Regions from separate parts of the Paraliobacillus sp. JSM ZJ581 genome, predicted to be linked through region 2. Evidence: riboswitches for the same ligand, from Rfam matches in the RefSeq annotation. Region 2 holds a riboswitch; the other holds the start of a gene.
What was found. A riboswitch is a leader RNA that binds a small molecule or an ion and turns the genes downstream of it on or off. The one in region 2 is predicted to bind cyclic di-GMP.
Positions count from the first base shown of each region.

Region 1 (7,842 bases), on a different contig from region 2:
TTATTAAAGAGACGAATTATGTCACCGAAACAGAAAGATATGGTTGGTCGTTTGTTTTTTATCAATTTGTAGATATAGAAAAGGTAGAGTTAGTAGCACCAGCTCATCAATGGTGGTTACCCGTTAAGGATGCTTACTGGTACCAACCAGAAGGAAAAGGTTCTTCGATTGAAGAGCGTATGGATCATCCAGTAACACATGTGACATGGAATGATGCAATTGCTTATTGTCATTGGGCTGGGAAACGGTTACCAACAGAAGCGGAATGGGAATATGCTGCACGAGGTGGATTAGTTAAAAAAAGATATCCTTGGGGTGATGCGTTAACACCGAATGAAAAGCACCGATGCAACATTTGGCAGGGTAGTTTTCCTACTTATAATGCTACAAGCGATGGTTTTTTTGGTACTGCTCCAGTAGATACCTATCTGCCAAATGAGTATGGTTTGTATAATGTGGCAGGAAACGTATGGGAATGGTGTGCAGATTGGTTTGATGCGAAGTATGACTATAGTGAAATCATTGACCCCAAAGGGCCTCCTGTTGGGCAAATGCGTTCGATGCGAGGTGGCTCTTATCTTTGTCATCATTCATACTGTAATAGGTATCGAGTTGCTTCCCGTTCATCAAATACACCAGATAGCTCGTCAGGGAATGTAGGATTTAGATGTGTAGCTGATGTATAGTAACGAAAATAATCAAATCATACAAAGTCCTTCAATCAGTTGAAAGGAATAGTTTTTTAGGGGATGATCGCTATGTTTGTTTTATATTTTATGATTGGCTTATTTGCTACAACGCTCGGGGCTATAGCAGGTTTAGGTGGTGGTGTTATTATCAAGCCTGTATTAGATTTTTTTGGGCATTATGATTTGTCAACAATAGGTATTCTTTCTGCTGCTACTGTATTTTCGATGGCAGCTGTTTCGTTAATTAAGATGAGGAAAATGGATGTGACTATTGATAAGATAAATAGTGCACTTATTGCAGGTGGATCTATCTTAGGTGGTTTTATCGGGAAAGCTGTCTTTAACTACTTTGTCATGAGTCTTGGGATTTCAAAAGGTGTAGCGATTTTCCAATCTGTATTGCTTGCAGTATTGTTATTATTAATATTTATCTATTTTAAATATAAGCATGTTATGAGAAGATTCAATGTAAAAAACAGGGTTATTATTTTATTGATTGGCATTGTACTAGGGTTGCTATCCTCGTTTTTAGGTATTGGTGGAGGGCCATTAAATGTGGCTGTTTTAAGCCTTTTATTTTCAATGAATGCAAAAAATGCGACCTTTAATTCCATATTTATCATCTTTTTCTCGCAATTATCAGCGCTGATGTTAGCCGGAATGACAACAAATATTAGTGATTATGATTTAGTCATGTTACCTTATATGATTGCTGGTGGTATTATTGGCGGACTTGTTGGTACTAATTTTGTACATAAATTAACGAATAAGCAAATAGAAAAGATTTTTAATATAGCTATTTTAACTATTTTGTTTATTAATATGTATAATGTATTCTCTTATTAGTTATTGCAAAAGCATATAAAATGAAGCAAACAGTTACGTTCATTTGAACGTAACTGTTTGTTATAGATGCAATAAAATTATGCTAGTACTAATGTTCTTGTGAGTCGGTCACAGAATTTTTCACAACGTATTAGGTCTTCTTGTTGTGGCGTTAATTCGATTTTTAGTGTAACAGCTAAGTTGGTATGGACATATAACATGTCTCGGAATAAATCGACCGCTCCACAATAATAAGGGTAAAAACTATCACCAGTGCCGAATACACCTGTTGTGACATGCTTCATATCTTGTTCCTCAAACGCGATAAACAGATCTTCCATTTCTATTGGAAGGTCGCCATTGTCCCATGTATACGTCCCAATTGCAATAATATCATAGGTTGGAAGTGTATCATAGTCTAACTCGTCGATAGCAATAAAGTCTACATTAATGTGCTGTTTTTGCATACCGTGGTAGATCTGTCTTGCAAGATCTTCCGTATTACCAGTTACTGATGTATAAATAATGGCAGCTTTCATTGCCAATAGCCTCCCTTATAATTCATCAAAACCATTAGAAGAAGAAACTTTTGTATACGTACGAGATTTTTGCTCGAAAAAGTCTGATTTTGTTTCATTTAACATTTCGTCGCTGAACACGTGTATCCAAGCCATTGGATTCTCACGTTCTTCATAATAATTATCTAAACCAATTTGGCGCAGACGCTTGTTTGCAAGGTATTCCACATAGCCATGGAATTCATCAAGGTCGATGCCATCGATGTCTTTTAGAATATAATTAGCCCATTCCTTTTCATTTTGGACAGCTTTATCAATCGTTTGATAGGCATATTGAATATTCTCTTCTGTATTTAATTCAGGATTCTCTGTTAACAATATACGGATAAACTGTGAAATGAAATACGCATGTTGCATTTCATCACGCTGAATATAGCTAATCATTGTACTTGTTTTTAACATTTTTTGTTGGCGTGCCAAGTGATAGAAGAAAGCAAAACCAGCATAAAAATAAATGCCTTCTAAGTTAATAGAATTAACCGCTAATTCAAATAATCGTTGCGGTGTTGGTTTTTCACGAAAAGCATCATAGCTATCTAGGATTAATTGATTTCGCTTACGAACAATTGGATCATCTTTCGCTTGATCAAAACGCTCATTTTGTTCTCTTAATGGTACAAGAGAACTTAGAATATATGAATAAGATTCATTATGAACAGCTTCTTGCTGAGAAATAACTGCAAAGATCGCTTTAAAGCTTGAATCTGTCACATAGTCCATCACGTGAGACATTGTCGGTGTTTGTAGACTATCTAATGAAGCAAGCTGTGTGTTAATGCGCAAGAAAACATCTTTTTCGGTCTCTGAAAGATTATCCCATTGTTTAATGTCATCTTGCATATTAATTTCTTGTGCTTTCCAAAAATTCGATAATAATGTTTGATATAGATCATACATTTGCGGATAAGCAATATCATTCCAGTTTAAGAGACCAGAAGATTGTCCATTAATTATTCCGGTAGATTTGTTCGGATAAGTAGGGTTAAGTAATTTTATTTTCGTCAACGGTTGATCAGTTTGTACCATGTTATATTTGCCTCCTGTAAGAATAAGGGGAGGAGCTGTTGAGTGAACAACTCCTTGTCCCTTTCATTATTAACTATGACAAGCTTCACACTCATCAATTTCTGTTTGAGAAGTACTTCGGACATAATAAGTAGTTTTCAAACCATGTTCCCAAGCAGACAGATGTAAATGCAATAGATCTTTTGCTTTGATATCATGACGCACGTACAGATTAAAGCTAATTCCTTGGTCAACGTGACGTTGTCTAGCTGCATTTTGCTTAATGCTCCAGGTCTGGTCTAGCTCATGACGTGCACGACGATAGTAATTATAAGTGACATGGTCTAAGTCAGGTGCAGTAACTTTGAATTTGAAATTTTTCTTTTCTTCAGCGAATTCAACCGCATATAATGGGTCAATTCCATCCGTTGAGCCGCCAATTTTTGCTGTGGAAGAGTTTGGTGCAACGGCCATTAACCAGCCATTACGAATTCCATTTGTGGCGACATCTGCTTTTAATGACTGCCAACGCTCGCTATTATAACCTTTTCGCTCAAAGTAACGTCCTGTTTCCCACTCAGAGCCAGCGAATGCACGATAAGTACCTTTTTCTTTTGCTAATTCCATTGACGCTTGGATCGTATAATAAGCAATATCTTCGTACACTTTATCGGCAAACTGAACAGCTTCATCAGATTCCCAATGAATATGTTCTAATGCAAGAAGGTGATGCCACCCGAAAGTACCGAGTCCAACAGCGCGATATTTCTTATTCGTTACTTGTGCTTGTCCGACACTAATTGTATTTAAGTCTATAACATTATCAAGCATACGTACTTGAATACGAATTAGACGTTCTAATACATCAGCACGTACTGCATTTGGCAGATTGATAGAAGATAAGTTACATACAACGAACTCACCCGGTTTACGTACGATGACAATATTTTCATCCTCATCTTGATATTCACGTACAATCGTTGTTGTTGACATGTTTTGGGCGATTTCTGTACATAGATTACTACAATAAATTGATGTTCTACCTACACCACGTCCATGTTTATTAGGATTTTGACGATTTACTTCGTCACGATAGAACATGTAAGGTGTACCTGTTTCTAATTGTGCGACCATAATACGTGCCATTACATCCATTGCCCGATATGTTTTTCTTGGTAGTAACGGATGATTGACAGCTTCTTTATATTTTTCAGTAAAGTATTTGTTATCTGTTTCATCATAAAAATCTTCTAGACCAAGCGCATTCCCGTTTTCGTCTTTCCAACCCATTATTTGTTTTACTTGATGTGGACAGAATGTGTGCCACTCGCCAATACTTTTTCCGCTCTCATCAGTTACTTTTAATTGCTCCATGAAAAAGTCAGGAATAGAAACACCGGTGAAAATATCGTGCGCTTTACGTCTTTCATCACCATTATTTGTTTTTAAATCTAGGAACCCACTCATAATATCTTTATGGAAAACATCAAGATAAATAGCAACTGCTCCTTGACGTTGTCCTAATTGATCTACACTTACAGCAGTATCGTTTAGTAAGCGAATCCAAGGAACAACACCTGAAGAGTTACCTTTGAATTTCTTAATATCAGATCCTAATGCGCGAACTTTACCGTAGTAAATACCAATTCCGCCGCCATCTTTACTTAATCTAGCAATGTCCCAGTTATTTAAATAGATTCCATCTAATGAATCATCAACCGTATCAATAAAACAAGAGGATAATTGGCCATAGCTTTTACCAGCATTTGAAAGTGTTGGTGTAGCTACTGTCATATATAAATTGCTCAAAGCCCAATATGCTTCTTTAATTAAATCAAGGCGTTTCTCAGCAGCTTCCTGTTTCATGAGTGTCATCGCGATAATCATAAACCTTTCTTGTGGCAACTCATATAAATGACGATCATGGTCGCGAGCTAAATAACGATCTGCTAATAGGAACAAACCGATGTAGTTAAATAATTGATCACGTTCTGGAATAATTTCTTGTTCTAACGTATCAATTTCTTCTTTTGTATACGTTTCTAAAATAGCTTTGTCATAGATGCCTTTATCTGTTAGAGACAATAGTAGGTTATATAGATTTCCGTACTTATTATTTGTATCGTAACTACGATTTCGAGCTGCTTCTTGATAGATTTGCTCTAAATAGAAGTGTGCTGCTACAAAAGTCCAATTAGGTTGATCCATTGAAATCCGATTTAGCGCATAAAAAAGCGCCTCTTGATTCGGATCTTTAGAGGTGGTTGCTATGTTTCGAATTTGTTCTTCGATGTGAGTAATATCCATATCGTATTTGTTAGATAGTTGAGAGAGTTGCTTCAACACACGCTGGATATCATTGTCCATTACCATTGTCATTATAAATATCCTCCTGTACAAAATAATAATATGTATGAATGTTTATAGAAGCTTTGATGTTGAGTTCTTGCCATTCTACATTAAAAATACAATATATAGGCGGATTCCGTTCGAAAACACCTATATATTGTATGATAACGTAATTTATTAAATTAAGCAATTGTAAAATATATATTTTTTAGTTTGAAAAGTATATATACATTATGGCAATATTAACTGTAAAATGGTATAGGAAGAAACTACTATAATTTAAAAATACCTTTAAATAATATTGAGTAATTAGTTATTTTTAACTATAATATAATTAGCATATGTTAACGTACAAATGAATAGGAAAAGGGCAAACTTATTGAAAGATAAGGACGCAAAGCTACGGGTCTGTTGTTATCAAACGATGATCGCCGAGCTACCGAAAAGAAATGAATCACTCACGTAAGCAGAATAACGTTTCTAAATTACGTAAAAAGTTCACCATTCTTTTGGTGAGCTTTTTTTTAATGATAAAAGAGAGGAGAAATGTCATGAAACAATTGAAGCTGAAACGAAAGAAAATATCAAAAACGAAAACCAAAACGAAGAGGAGGGAATGGATAAACAAATTGAGTGACTTACCACTTATCGGTATGAGAAGTAAATCAATTGGCGGTAAATTTGGAACCGCTTTCTTTTTTGTTCTATTATTATTAGCAATTTCTTTAGGATTTATTATAAAATCAGTTGTCACTGTTGAAAATGAGGTCAATGCATTAGAAAGAAGGGGAAGTAGAGCAATTGCTATTACGGAGATTGGATCAGAGATAAGAGCTAAATCAATGTCTGCACTTAGTTATTCACAAAATGGAAGTAATGTATACATAGATGAGTATAAAGAAGATCAAGAAAAGGTAAAAGAATTGTTAAGTACTATCCAAAAAAACGTGGATACCGATCAACAAAAATCATTAATGGAAAGTATAAACACATTTAATGATAGAATAGACGAATTATTTTTGGAGGAGATTGCTGGTAAATATGAAGCTGAAAGTAATTTATTTGCATTTTATACAAAACAGTTTAGTGACTTAACAAATGAGTCACTATCATATTTAGAAATGTTGAGAAATACGGTAAATGATGAGAGAGAAGAAGCTGTTAGTAATGTAATCGATAGTCAAAATTCTGTTTTAATTACATTAACTATGTCTATGTTCCTTTCTATTGTAATTGGTATTATCATGATAATCTTTTTAAGTCGGCATGTATCTAAGCATTTGGGTAAAGTAGTTGAGATGAGTAATAATATTGCTAATGGAGATTTAACAACCGATTCCCTGGATTATCAAGCAAAAGATGAAATAAGTAGACTAGGAGAATCAATGAATGTGATGCAAGAAAATATTAAGCATATTGTTCAACGAATTAATAAAACAGCAGATACAGTGAGTAAACAAAGTGAAGCTTTAACTCAATCGTCCAGTGAAGTGAAAAATGGTTCTGAACAGATTGCGGCGACAATGGAAGAGTTGGCCTCAGGTACTGAAACACAAGCTAGTCATGCTGGAGATCTTGCACATGCAATGGAGAATTTTACTTCGAAAATAACAGAAGCTAGTCATAATGGTAAAAAGGTAAGCCAAACAACGATGGAAGTAGGAACGGAAACAGAAACTGGATATAAATTGATGGAAGAATCAATAAAACAAATGGGTAATGTTGACACTATTGTAAAACAAGCAGTAGAGAAAGTGCGTGGGCTAGATATCCAGTCAAGGGAGATTACTAAACTCATTTCCGTGATTAAAGATATAGCTGAGCAAACCAATTTACTTTCCTTAAATGCAGCAATAGAAGCAGCTAGAGCGGGAGAACAGGGGAAAGGATTTGCTGTTGTAGCTGATGAAGTTCGTAAGTTATCTGAACAAGTGAGTGACTCTGTTAAGGATATTACGACAATTGCAGCAAACATCCAAAAAGAATCGTCTGTTGTATCTACAACATTAGAAGAAGGGTATCAAGAAGTAGCGCGCGGTAAGGAGCAAATAAGTAATACAGGAGCTTCCTTCAATTCAATAAAAGATGCGATTGAAACAGTAACACTAAATGTACAGCAAATGACAGATGGCCTAACTAAAATGACAGTAGATAGTGAGCAAATGAATACATCTATTCATGAAATTGCTTCTATATCAGAGCAATCAGCAGCAGGTGTGGAAGAGACGACGGCATCGGCAGAAGAAACAACAAGTGCGATGGAAGAGATAACGACCGGATCTAGTCAGTTAGCTTTATCAGCAGAAGAACTGAATAACTTAGTAAGAAAATTTAAATACTAAAAAGGTTCTACGTCAAATCACGTTGGTGAGTCAGAATAGTCAACTGAATTATTT
Region 1 covers NZ_JBISEP010000046.1:3,659-11,500, forward strand. Annotated here, with positions in the region: gene ACH6CY_RS15245 (formylglycine-generating enzyme family protein) at 1-686, shown strand, start outside; gene ACH6CY_RS15250 (TSUP family transporter) at 759-1,535, shown strand; gene ACH6CY_RS15255 (flavodoxin domain-containing protein) at 1,613-2,053, opposite strand; gene ACH6CY_RS15260 (ribonucleotide-diphosphate reductase subunit beta) at 2,069-3,118, opposite strand; gene ACH6CY_RS15265 (ribonucleoside-diphosphate reductase subunit alpha) at 3,188-5,476, opposite strand; cyclic di-GMP riboswitch class I at 5,806-5,890, shown strand; gene ACH6CY_RS15270 (methyl-accepting chemotaxis protein) at 5,998-7,788, shown strand.
Region 1: linked by a shared signal. The riboswitch ahead of ACH6CY_RS15270 (methyl-accepting chemotaxis protein) and the one ahead of ACH6CY_RS14165 (EAL domain-containing protein) in region 2 are both predicted to bind cyclic di-GMP.

Region 2 (7,842 bases):
GACCGGTCACGCTTGCTGCGGTAATTTGAGTTAATGCCCCATTTCGAACGAAATCGTATAGAATACTAGGGTCTTCCATAATTACTTTATTTCGTTCTGGGTGAACAATAATTGGTTTAAGATCGTTTAACTGCATATCAAACAACAACTTCTTTGCATATCGCGGTACATTACTAGAAGGTAATTCAACAAATACGTATCGAGTATTTTTATTCAACGGAAGAATTACTCCTTCTTCGCAATCCTCTATCATTTCTCCGTAAATACGTGACTCTTGCCCAGGTAAAACAGTGAGTGGAATTTCTTCTTGTTGTAACCTAGTATTCAATTGATCTACTAATGGTAGGATCATTTCTTTCGTATTATCATAACGGCCATTTTTATGATGTGGCGTGGCGATCACTGTATGAATTCCTTCTAACACTGCTGCACGTGCCATCGCAACACTTTCTTCCAAATGTTTCGCTCCGTCATCTATACCTGGTAGAATATGAGAATGAATGTCAATCATACACGCACAACCTTTTCAAATAACTTTGTTACACACAATAGTTTTATTATAGCAGGAATTAAAAGACTTAGAAATAGACAATGCATATTATAACAAAAAAGAAAATAGATCAATATACCTATGGATAAACGCCTTTCCACTATGATGTTTTCTTGACAAAGGGAAAAGAAGAAATAAAATAACACAATAAATAACTGAGCGAATAGAAAACTATGTTTATTTAATTCTTTTATCAGTACTTTTTATTATATGTAATGGTTTTTCCTCTATCAAAACTAGTTATTTAAGTCATTGCTATGTGTTATTTCTCTAAAAATTATTTAGATTGGTAAAAATCGCTTCCCATTCAATTACTGCTTGCCCTTGAATTAAAGATAAAATTTTTTTATACTGTAATTTTTTGCGTTTTTTCTTATAATACGTCGATGTGTGCTTAAAATAGTATAGAAAAAAACACCGAAATCTATGTTGATGGAATGTCGGTGTTTTTTCATATGATCTGTAAAAGCTTTGACTAGTTACCATAATAGTAATAGTAGTCTCTTCCTTTTTTCATTTCACGGTCGTTCAGCACAGCTCCTAACAGCTTGGCACGTGCTGGCTTTAGTAGATCCCGTGCTTTTTGTGCGGCTTCATAATCGGTTTGTTTACTACGAAGGACTAGAATCGATCCATCACATACATTTGCTAAGATTTGTGCATCCGTTACCGCCAGCACTGGCGGGGTGTCAAATAGAATGATGTCATAATATTCACTAGCACGATTCACTAAAGCTTCCATTGCTTTTGAAGCTAGTAATTCAGAAGGATTCGGCGGCACTGGTCCACAAGTTAAAATATCTAAATTGGTTATATCAGTTTTATTAATAGATTCCTCTAAAGTTGTCTCGCCAACTAAGGCACTGCTTAACCCACGTCGATTATCGATTCGAAACGTGTAATGTACAGTTGGCTTGCGCATATCACCATCAACCAGTAATACTTTCTTCCCTTGTTGCGCAAATACGATTGCTAGATTTGCAACGGTTGACGACTTTCCTTCAGATGGAGCAGAAGATGTAATTAATATTTTCTGCATTTCATCATCGATCGATGAAAATTGCAAATTCGTTCTAATCGTACGATATTGCTCAGATATAGGGGACTTCGGATTTAATTTTGTGATTAAATGGCGCATCATTGTATTTCTAGCTTGCTTCTTTCTTTTATCCACTGAACGTTCCCCTTTCTCGTTTTCTCATGTTTGGTGATTGATACTGGACAGATGATAAGTCTGATTCTTTAATGTGCGAGATTGCTCCTATTACTGGAAGTCCTAATTTTTGTTCGACGTCTTGCTCTGTTTTTAATGTATTATCTAAATATTCTAACAAAAAGGCTAGCCCTACTCCTGCCATTGCGCCTACTACAAGTGCAATTACAATATTTAACATCGGTTTCGGGTTGACTGGTGATGGGTCGGCATCTAATTCCGCTTCAGATAGGACACTAACATTGTCTACATTCATTAAATCGCCAATGTCTTGTTGGAAAATTTCAACCGTTTTATTTGCAATAGCTACTGCAATTGCTGGGTCTGGATCTGTTGCAGTCACGGTAACCACTTGGGAATTCTGCTCACTACCGACATTAATTTTTTCTCTTAAAGTACCTGCTGAGATTGTCAGATCTAGTTCGTTGATTACTTCATCTAGAATTCGTGGACTACGAATAACTACGTTGTATGTATTAATAATTTCCACATTAGAACGGATTTCATTATAATCTACTTGATCAGATTCTGTTGATTTTTGATTCACAATGAATTGTGAACTAGATTGATAGGTGGGTGTAATGAAGAAGTAGGTGACTAGCCCACTAATAAGTGCTGCTCCAATAATAAGTAAGAAAATGAGACCAAAACGCTTCTTCAATACCTCCATTATTTCTTTCAATGATATTGTTTCTTCCATACTGTCGATCCCCCTGCATGTTTATTGTTAGCATCTCGATCATTTAAACTCATACAAACGAAATTATATCACAATGTTCTATCTTTTTGGACAGAATTTTCTCAAACTTTCATCGGAATTTACAAGAAACTACAATAGAACAAGCGACACACCCTTCCTTATTTGTTTGAATTTATGTATAATTGCGGAAATAAACTTGTTTATTAGGAGGACTTTAGAATGACTATTAAACACAATCGCAAAGCGGATTTTTCCATCCATGAGCAATTTACGAAACGTTGGTCACCAAGAGCGTTTCTTGAAAAAGATGTTCCTGATGATTTAGTATTTCGTGCATTAGAAGCAGCTCGTTGGGCACCTTCTAGTATGAATTTACAGCCTTGGCGATTTATTATTGCACGAACAAAGGATGATCGCGAACGTTTCCACTCGTTTATTATGGATGGCAACCGAGTGTGGTCCGAAAAGGCACCTGTACTAATTTTATTTCTTTCTAAGAAAAAAGGAAGTTCACACACATTTGACACAGGAATAGCTTTTGGTTTTTTCGCATTGCAAGCGCTCGAAAACGGGCTAATTACCCATCCAATGGGTGGATTCAATAAAGAAAAGGCACGTGTAGTGTTAGAAATTCCTGATGAGTATCAACTGCATACTGTCGTAGCTTTAGGATATCAAGGAAATAAAGCAACATTATCTTCTGAATTACAAGCACGTGAGATGCCTTCTACTCGTCACCCATTACAAGACTTCATTCATGAAGGAAAATTCTAGCCGAGATCGGGCAACAGTAAAGACCCTTTATCTTATTTTTAGGAATCAACTTCTGCTCAACCGTCTCTCCATTTAAAATTATGACTTTTTCCTCTATTACATTTATTGTGAAAAATATTGGAATTTTGTAGAATTTTGATATAATATATAAAAAATACATATCCTGTTTACCGACAATGGCAAACTTATCGAAAGGTAAGGACGCAAAGCTATGGGTCTAAAGCATAAAATATTTTAATGCTATGATTGCCAAGTTACCGAAGAACTCCATTGAAAAGGTGAACCTCCTAGATTAGTAGTGTTCACCTTTTTCATTCATAAAGGTATGATTAACAAGGAGTTGTGTGCATGTTAATTGATACACTGATTGAAAAAGAAAAATTCCACCATTATTTCCAGCCTATTTTCAGCACAAATACGCAAGAGAAAATCGGTTATGAAGTACTTTTACGTACTAGTTTATTCCCAAATCCATTGTGCATGTTTCAAGAGGCAAAAAAAGCAAAACGTTTATACGAATTAGACTCAAGATCAATTAAGAAAGCGGTGATAACTTTTTGTTCTTCAGCAGTTAAAAAGCAAAGAGCGCTTCTATTTATTAATGTCTTCCCTTCTACTATCGTCAATGATGATTTTGAATCCTTTCTTAACTGTGTGCTAATAGATAACCAAATTAGTAAAAATCAAATTGTTTTAGAAATTTCCGAATCAGAGGTTGTTGAAGATCCAGCATTATTCAAGAAACATATTAAAACACTCAAAAATCAAGGTTACATATTTGCTTTAGACGACGTAGGCAAAGGGTATGCAAATTTTGATAGGATGATCAACTTCGAAGCAAAATATATTAAATTAGATCGGATTTTCTCTAAATGTTTAGATCAATCAAAAAAGAAACAAAATTTAATTCGTTTCTTTCTACAATATTGTAAAGAAAATGGAATCACATTGATATTGGAGGGTGTGGAAACGGAAGAGGAACACCGAGTCGCTAAAGCGCTTGGCGTTACACATGCACAAGGATTCTTGTTAGGAAAACCAACAAGCATAGAAAGATGGGAATAATACTTGAGTATAAGAGCCAAGTGTCAGAGAGTAGTTGGTCCTTAAAAAAAAAAAGAAGAGGAGGATTTTTCCTTGTCCCACTTACTATATGGCTTTTTTTAATCATGAACTGTGATGTATGTCACAGTTTTTTCTTCTTTTCACATGCTAAACTAACAATCGTATACTATATATAGTAACTGAATCGCGTAATGCGTACAATATATTGAAACAGGAGTGGATTTTATGCTAACCATGCCAACGCTCACAAAAGAGACAGAGGATCACTTACTAGAAGCGATAGATCAAATTGTTGATTCTAGTAATCAAGATTTAATTCAAGAGAATGCGAATGTCGATGGTCAGTCACCAATGGGACAAATGTCCAAATTCGCATCTGAGGCATCTAAACATTATGCCAAAAAAGTCATGTTAAGTCCAGACATCACGCAAGCGATGGAAGAAAATTTTATTCATCCACATGATCTTGACTTTATGCCGACTGGAACAACGACTTGTTGTCAAATTCCATTGGGCGAAATATTAAAAGATGGCTTTAATACTGGTCATGGCTATATGCGGGAACCGAATGATATTTTAAGCGCAATGGCACTTGCCTCTATTATTTTTCAATCAAACCAAAATATGCAGCACGGTGGACAAAGCTATCCAATGTTTGATAAAGACCTTGCACCTTATGTACATAAAACTTTCTTAAAACATAAAAAACGCATCAAGCGTTATGCAGCTACACTTACCGAACGAGCACTTGACGAAGCAGCTTGGAATGAAACAGATCGTGACGTGTATCAAGCGTGTGAAGCTTTTGTTCATAACTGTAACTCTATGCATTCGCGTGGCGGTGGGCAAGTACCGTTTGTTTCAGTTAACTACGGCACTGATACTTCAGACGAAGGTCGCTTATTTGTAAAAAACTTATTGCTTGCAACAAAAGCAGGGCTAGGAAATGGTGAAACACCTATTTTTCCAATTCAAATTTTTAAAATGAAAAAAGGAATCAACTTTGAATCTGGCGAACGAAACTATGATCTCTATCAGCTAGCATTAGAGACGACTGCTGAACGATTATTTCCGAATTTCAGTTTCATAGACTCTACCTTCAACGGGCAGTATTATGATGGTACAACAGAATCTGAAGTTGCCTACATGGGTTGTCGTACACGTGTGATGGGCAATCGGCACGGGGTAGAAAATGGAATTAAGCGTGGGAATTTATCATTTACATCGATTAATCTTGTGAAAATAGCATTGACTTCTTATGACACTGTTAGTTTTTTCAATAAATTAGACCACTATATTGATCTAGTGATTAAACAATTATTGGAACGGTATGCTTTTCAGATAAAGAAAAAAGCACAGCACTTTTCTTTTTTATATAGCCAAGGGGTGTGGAAAGACAGTGAAAAGTTGGCCGCTGAAGACGAACTAGCAGACGTATTAAAACACGGCACACTAAGTATTGGCTTTATCGGATTAGCTGAAGCATTAAAAGCGCTAACTGGTGAACATCACGGAGAATCAGATGATGCGTATGAATTAGGGTATCAAATTGTTTCTCACATGAGAAAGCGCGCAGATCAAGCTGCCGATCAATATGATTTGAATTTTTCTCTTATTGCAACACCCGCAGAAGGATTATCCGGAAAATTCACGAGAAGTGATCAAAAGGAATTCGGTAACCTTCCTGGTATAACAGAGCGGGATTATTACACGAACTCTTTCCATGTTCCTGTTTATTACGCTATTCGTGCGATTGATAAAATTCGTAAAGAAGGGGCTTTTCATAAATTGTGTAATGGTGGACATATCTCTTACATTGAATGTGATGGTGACGTTTCTAAAAACACAAAAGCACTTGATACATTAGTTAAAGCAATGGCAGCAAGTGACTTTGGTTATGGATCAATTAATCACCCAGTCGACCGTTGTAAAGCTTGCGGGTATACAGGGATTATCGATCATGCTTGCCCTAAATGCCAGAATGATGATCAAGAAAGAGTAGAACGGATTCGCCGAATTACTGGTTATCTTGTTGGAGATATGAAGAAATGGAATTCTGCTAAACGAGCAGAAGAAAGCCAGCGTGTGAAGCACCAAACCAGCCGTGTTAATGGAGCTACTGTACAGAAAAGCGCTGATCATTCATGAAGGTAATGAACATTTTACACGATTCCGTTGTAGATGGGGAAGGCTTGCGTACGGTAATTTTCTTTGCAGGATGCCCGCACTTCTGCAAAGGATGTCATAATCCAGCAAGCTGGAATATCCGGAATGGAACAGAAATGACTGTTGATGAAGTCGTTGAAGAAGCTGGAAGCAATCCATTAACCGATATTACTTTGTCTGGTGGTGAGCCTTTCTTTCAAGCAGAAGAAGTAGCAAGAGTTGCTAAGCGACTAAAAGCGATGGGCAAACACATCTGGGCTTATAGCGGGTTCACATTAGAGCAATTGCAGCAATCAAAAAATCCTTACCAGTGTGAATTGCTTAGCTATTGTGACGTGCTTGTCGATGGACCATTTATTTTAGCAGAAAAAGATCTATCCTTATCATTTAGAGGAAGCCGAAACCAACGTGTAATTGACTTAAATAAAATGGAAGTAATGCTTTAATGGGACAAGGGGGTAACCTCCTCGTCCCATTTTATTTATTTTGTTGAGGCCCAAAAGGACAGACTTCTTTGCCTCAGTTTCGTTTTCTGTTCATCTTTCAAGGGTATACTAGTGATTGAGAGGGGAGAATTATCAAATGATACAAATTATTGCAGTAACGAAGCAGCAACAACTAATAGAATTAGATGCAATGGAGGATCTGTCTACCATTGATTATCAATGGTATTGGATTGACTTTGACCAACCAACGTCAGAAGAAGTCATTCATCTTGAAAAGACATTACACTTTCACCCCTTGGCCATCGAGGATTGTTTGCAAAACTTACAACGTGCAAAACTGGATTATTATGATGATTTTAGTTTTTTCATTATGCATGCGATTGAACCGATGACATTAAATCAGCTAGAGCATGATTTCTTTTTGAGTGAAAATGCGATTGTCACGTTCCATCACCAATCCTCTATTCAAATTAATCAAGTATGGCAGCGTCTAAAAAAATTGCGTGAGGAACAAATTGAAAAGTGGGATTCGTATCGTGTGTTCTATGAAATATTGGACAAAATTGTTGATCATTATTTTCCGATCATCTATTCGATTGAGGATGAACTGAATGAAGTCGAGAATAATCCAAATGAAAAAACGATGCCTGTATTGTTAGATAATTTATTCGACATAAGACATCAGTTGTTACAATTGCGACATACCATTAATCCGGTTCGTGATCTATTTTATCGTATGTTAAATTCTAGTCATCTTAAGGGAATTAAGGATCGTCGAGCATACTTTACCGATATCTATGATCATTTATTAAAGCTTTCCGAAATGGTAGCATCGAATCGTGACATTGCTAATGATATTCGAGATAATTATTTATCTTTAAACTCCCATCAAACTAATGAGGTAATGAAAGTACTAACAATTATTACG
Region 2 covers NZ_JBISEP010000034.1:3,288-11,129, reverse strand. Annotated here, with positions in the region: gene ACH6CY_RS14185 (tyrosine-protein phosphatase) at 1-511, opposite strand, end outside; gene ACH6CY_RS14180 (CpsD/CapB family tyrosine-protein kinase) at 1,026-1,724, opposite strand; gene ACH6CY_RS14175 (YveK family protein) at 1,717-2,463, opposite strand; gene ACH6CY_RS14170 (nitroreductase family protein) at 2,683-3,237, shown strand; cyclic di-GMP riboswitch class I at 3,406-3,499, shown strand; gene ACH6CY_RS14165 (EAL domain-containing protein) at 3,586-4,302, shown strand; gene ACH6CY_RS14160 (anaerobic ribonucleoside triphosphate reductase) at 4,537-6,450, shown strand; gene nrdG (anaerobic ribonucleoside-triphosphate reductase activating protein) at 6,447-6,914, shown strand; gene corA (magnesium/cobalt transporter CorA) at 7,051-7,842, shown strand, end outside.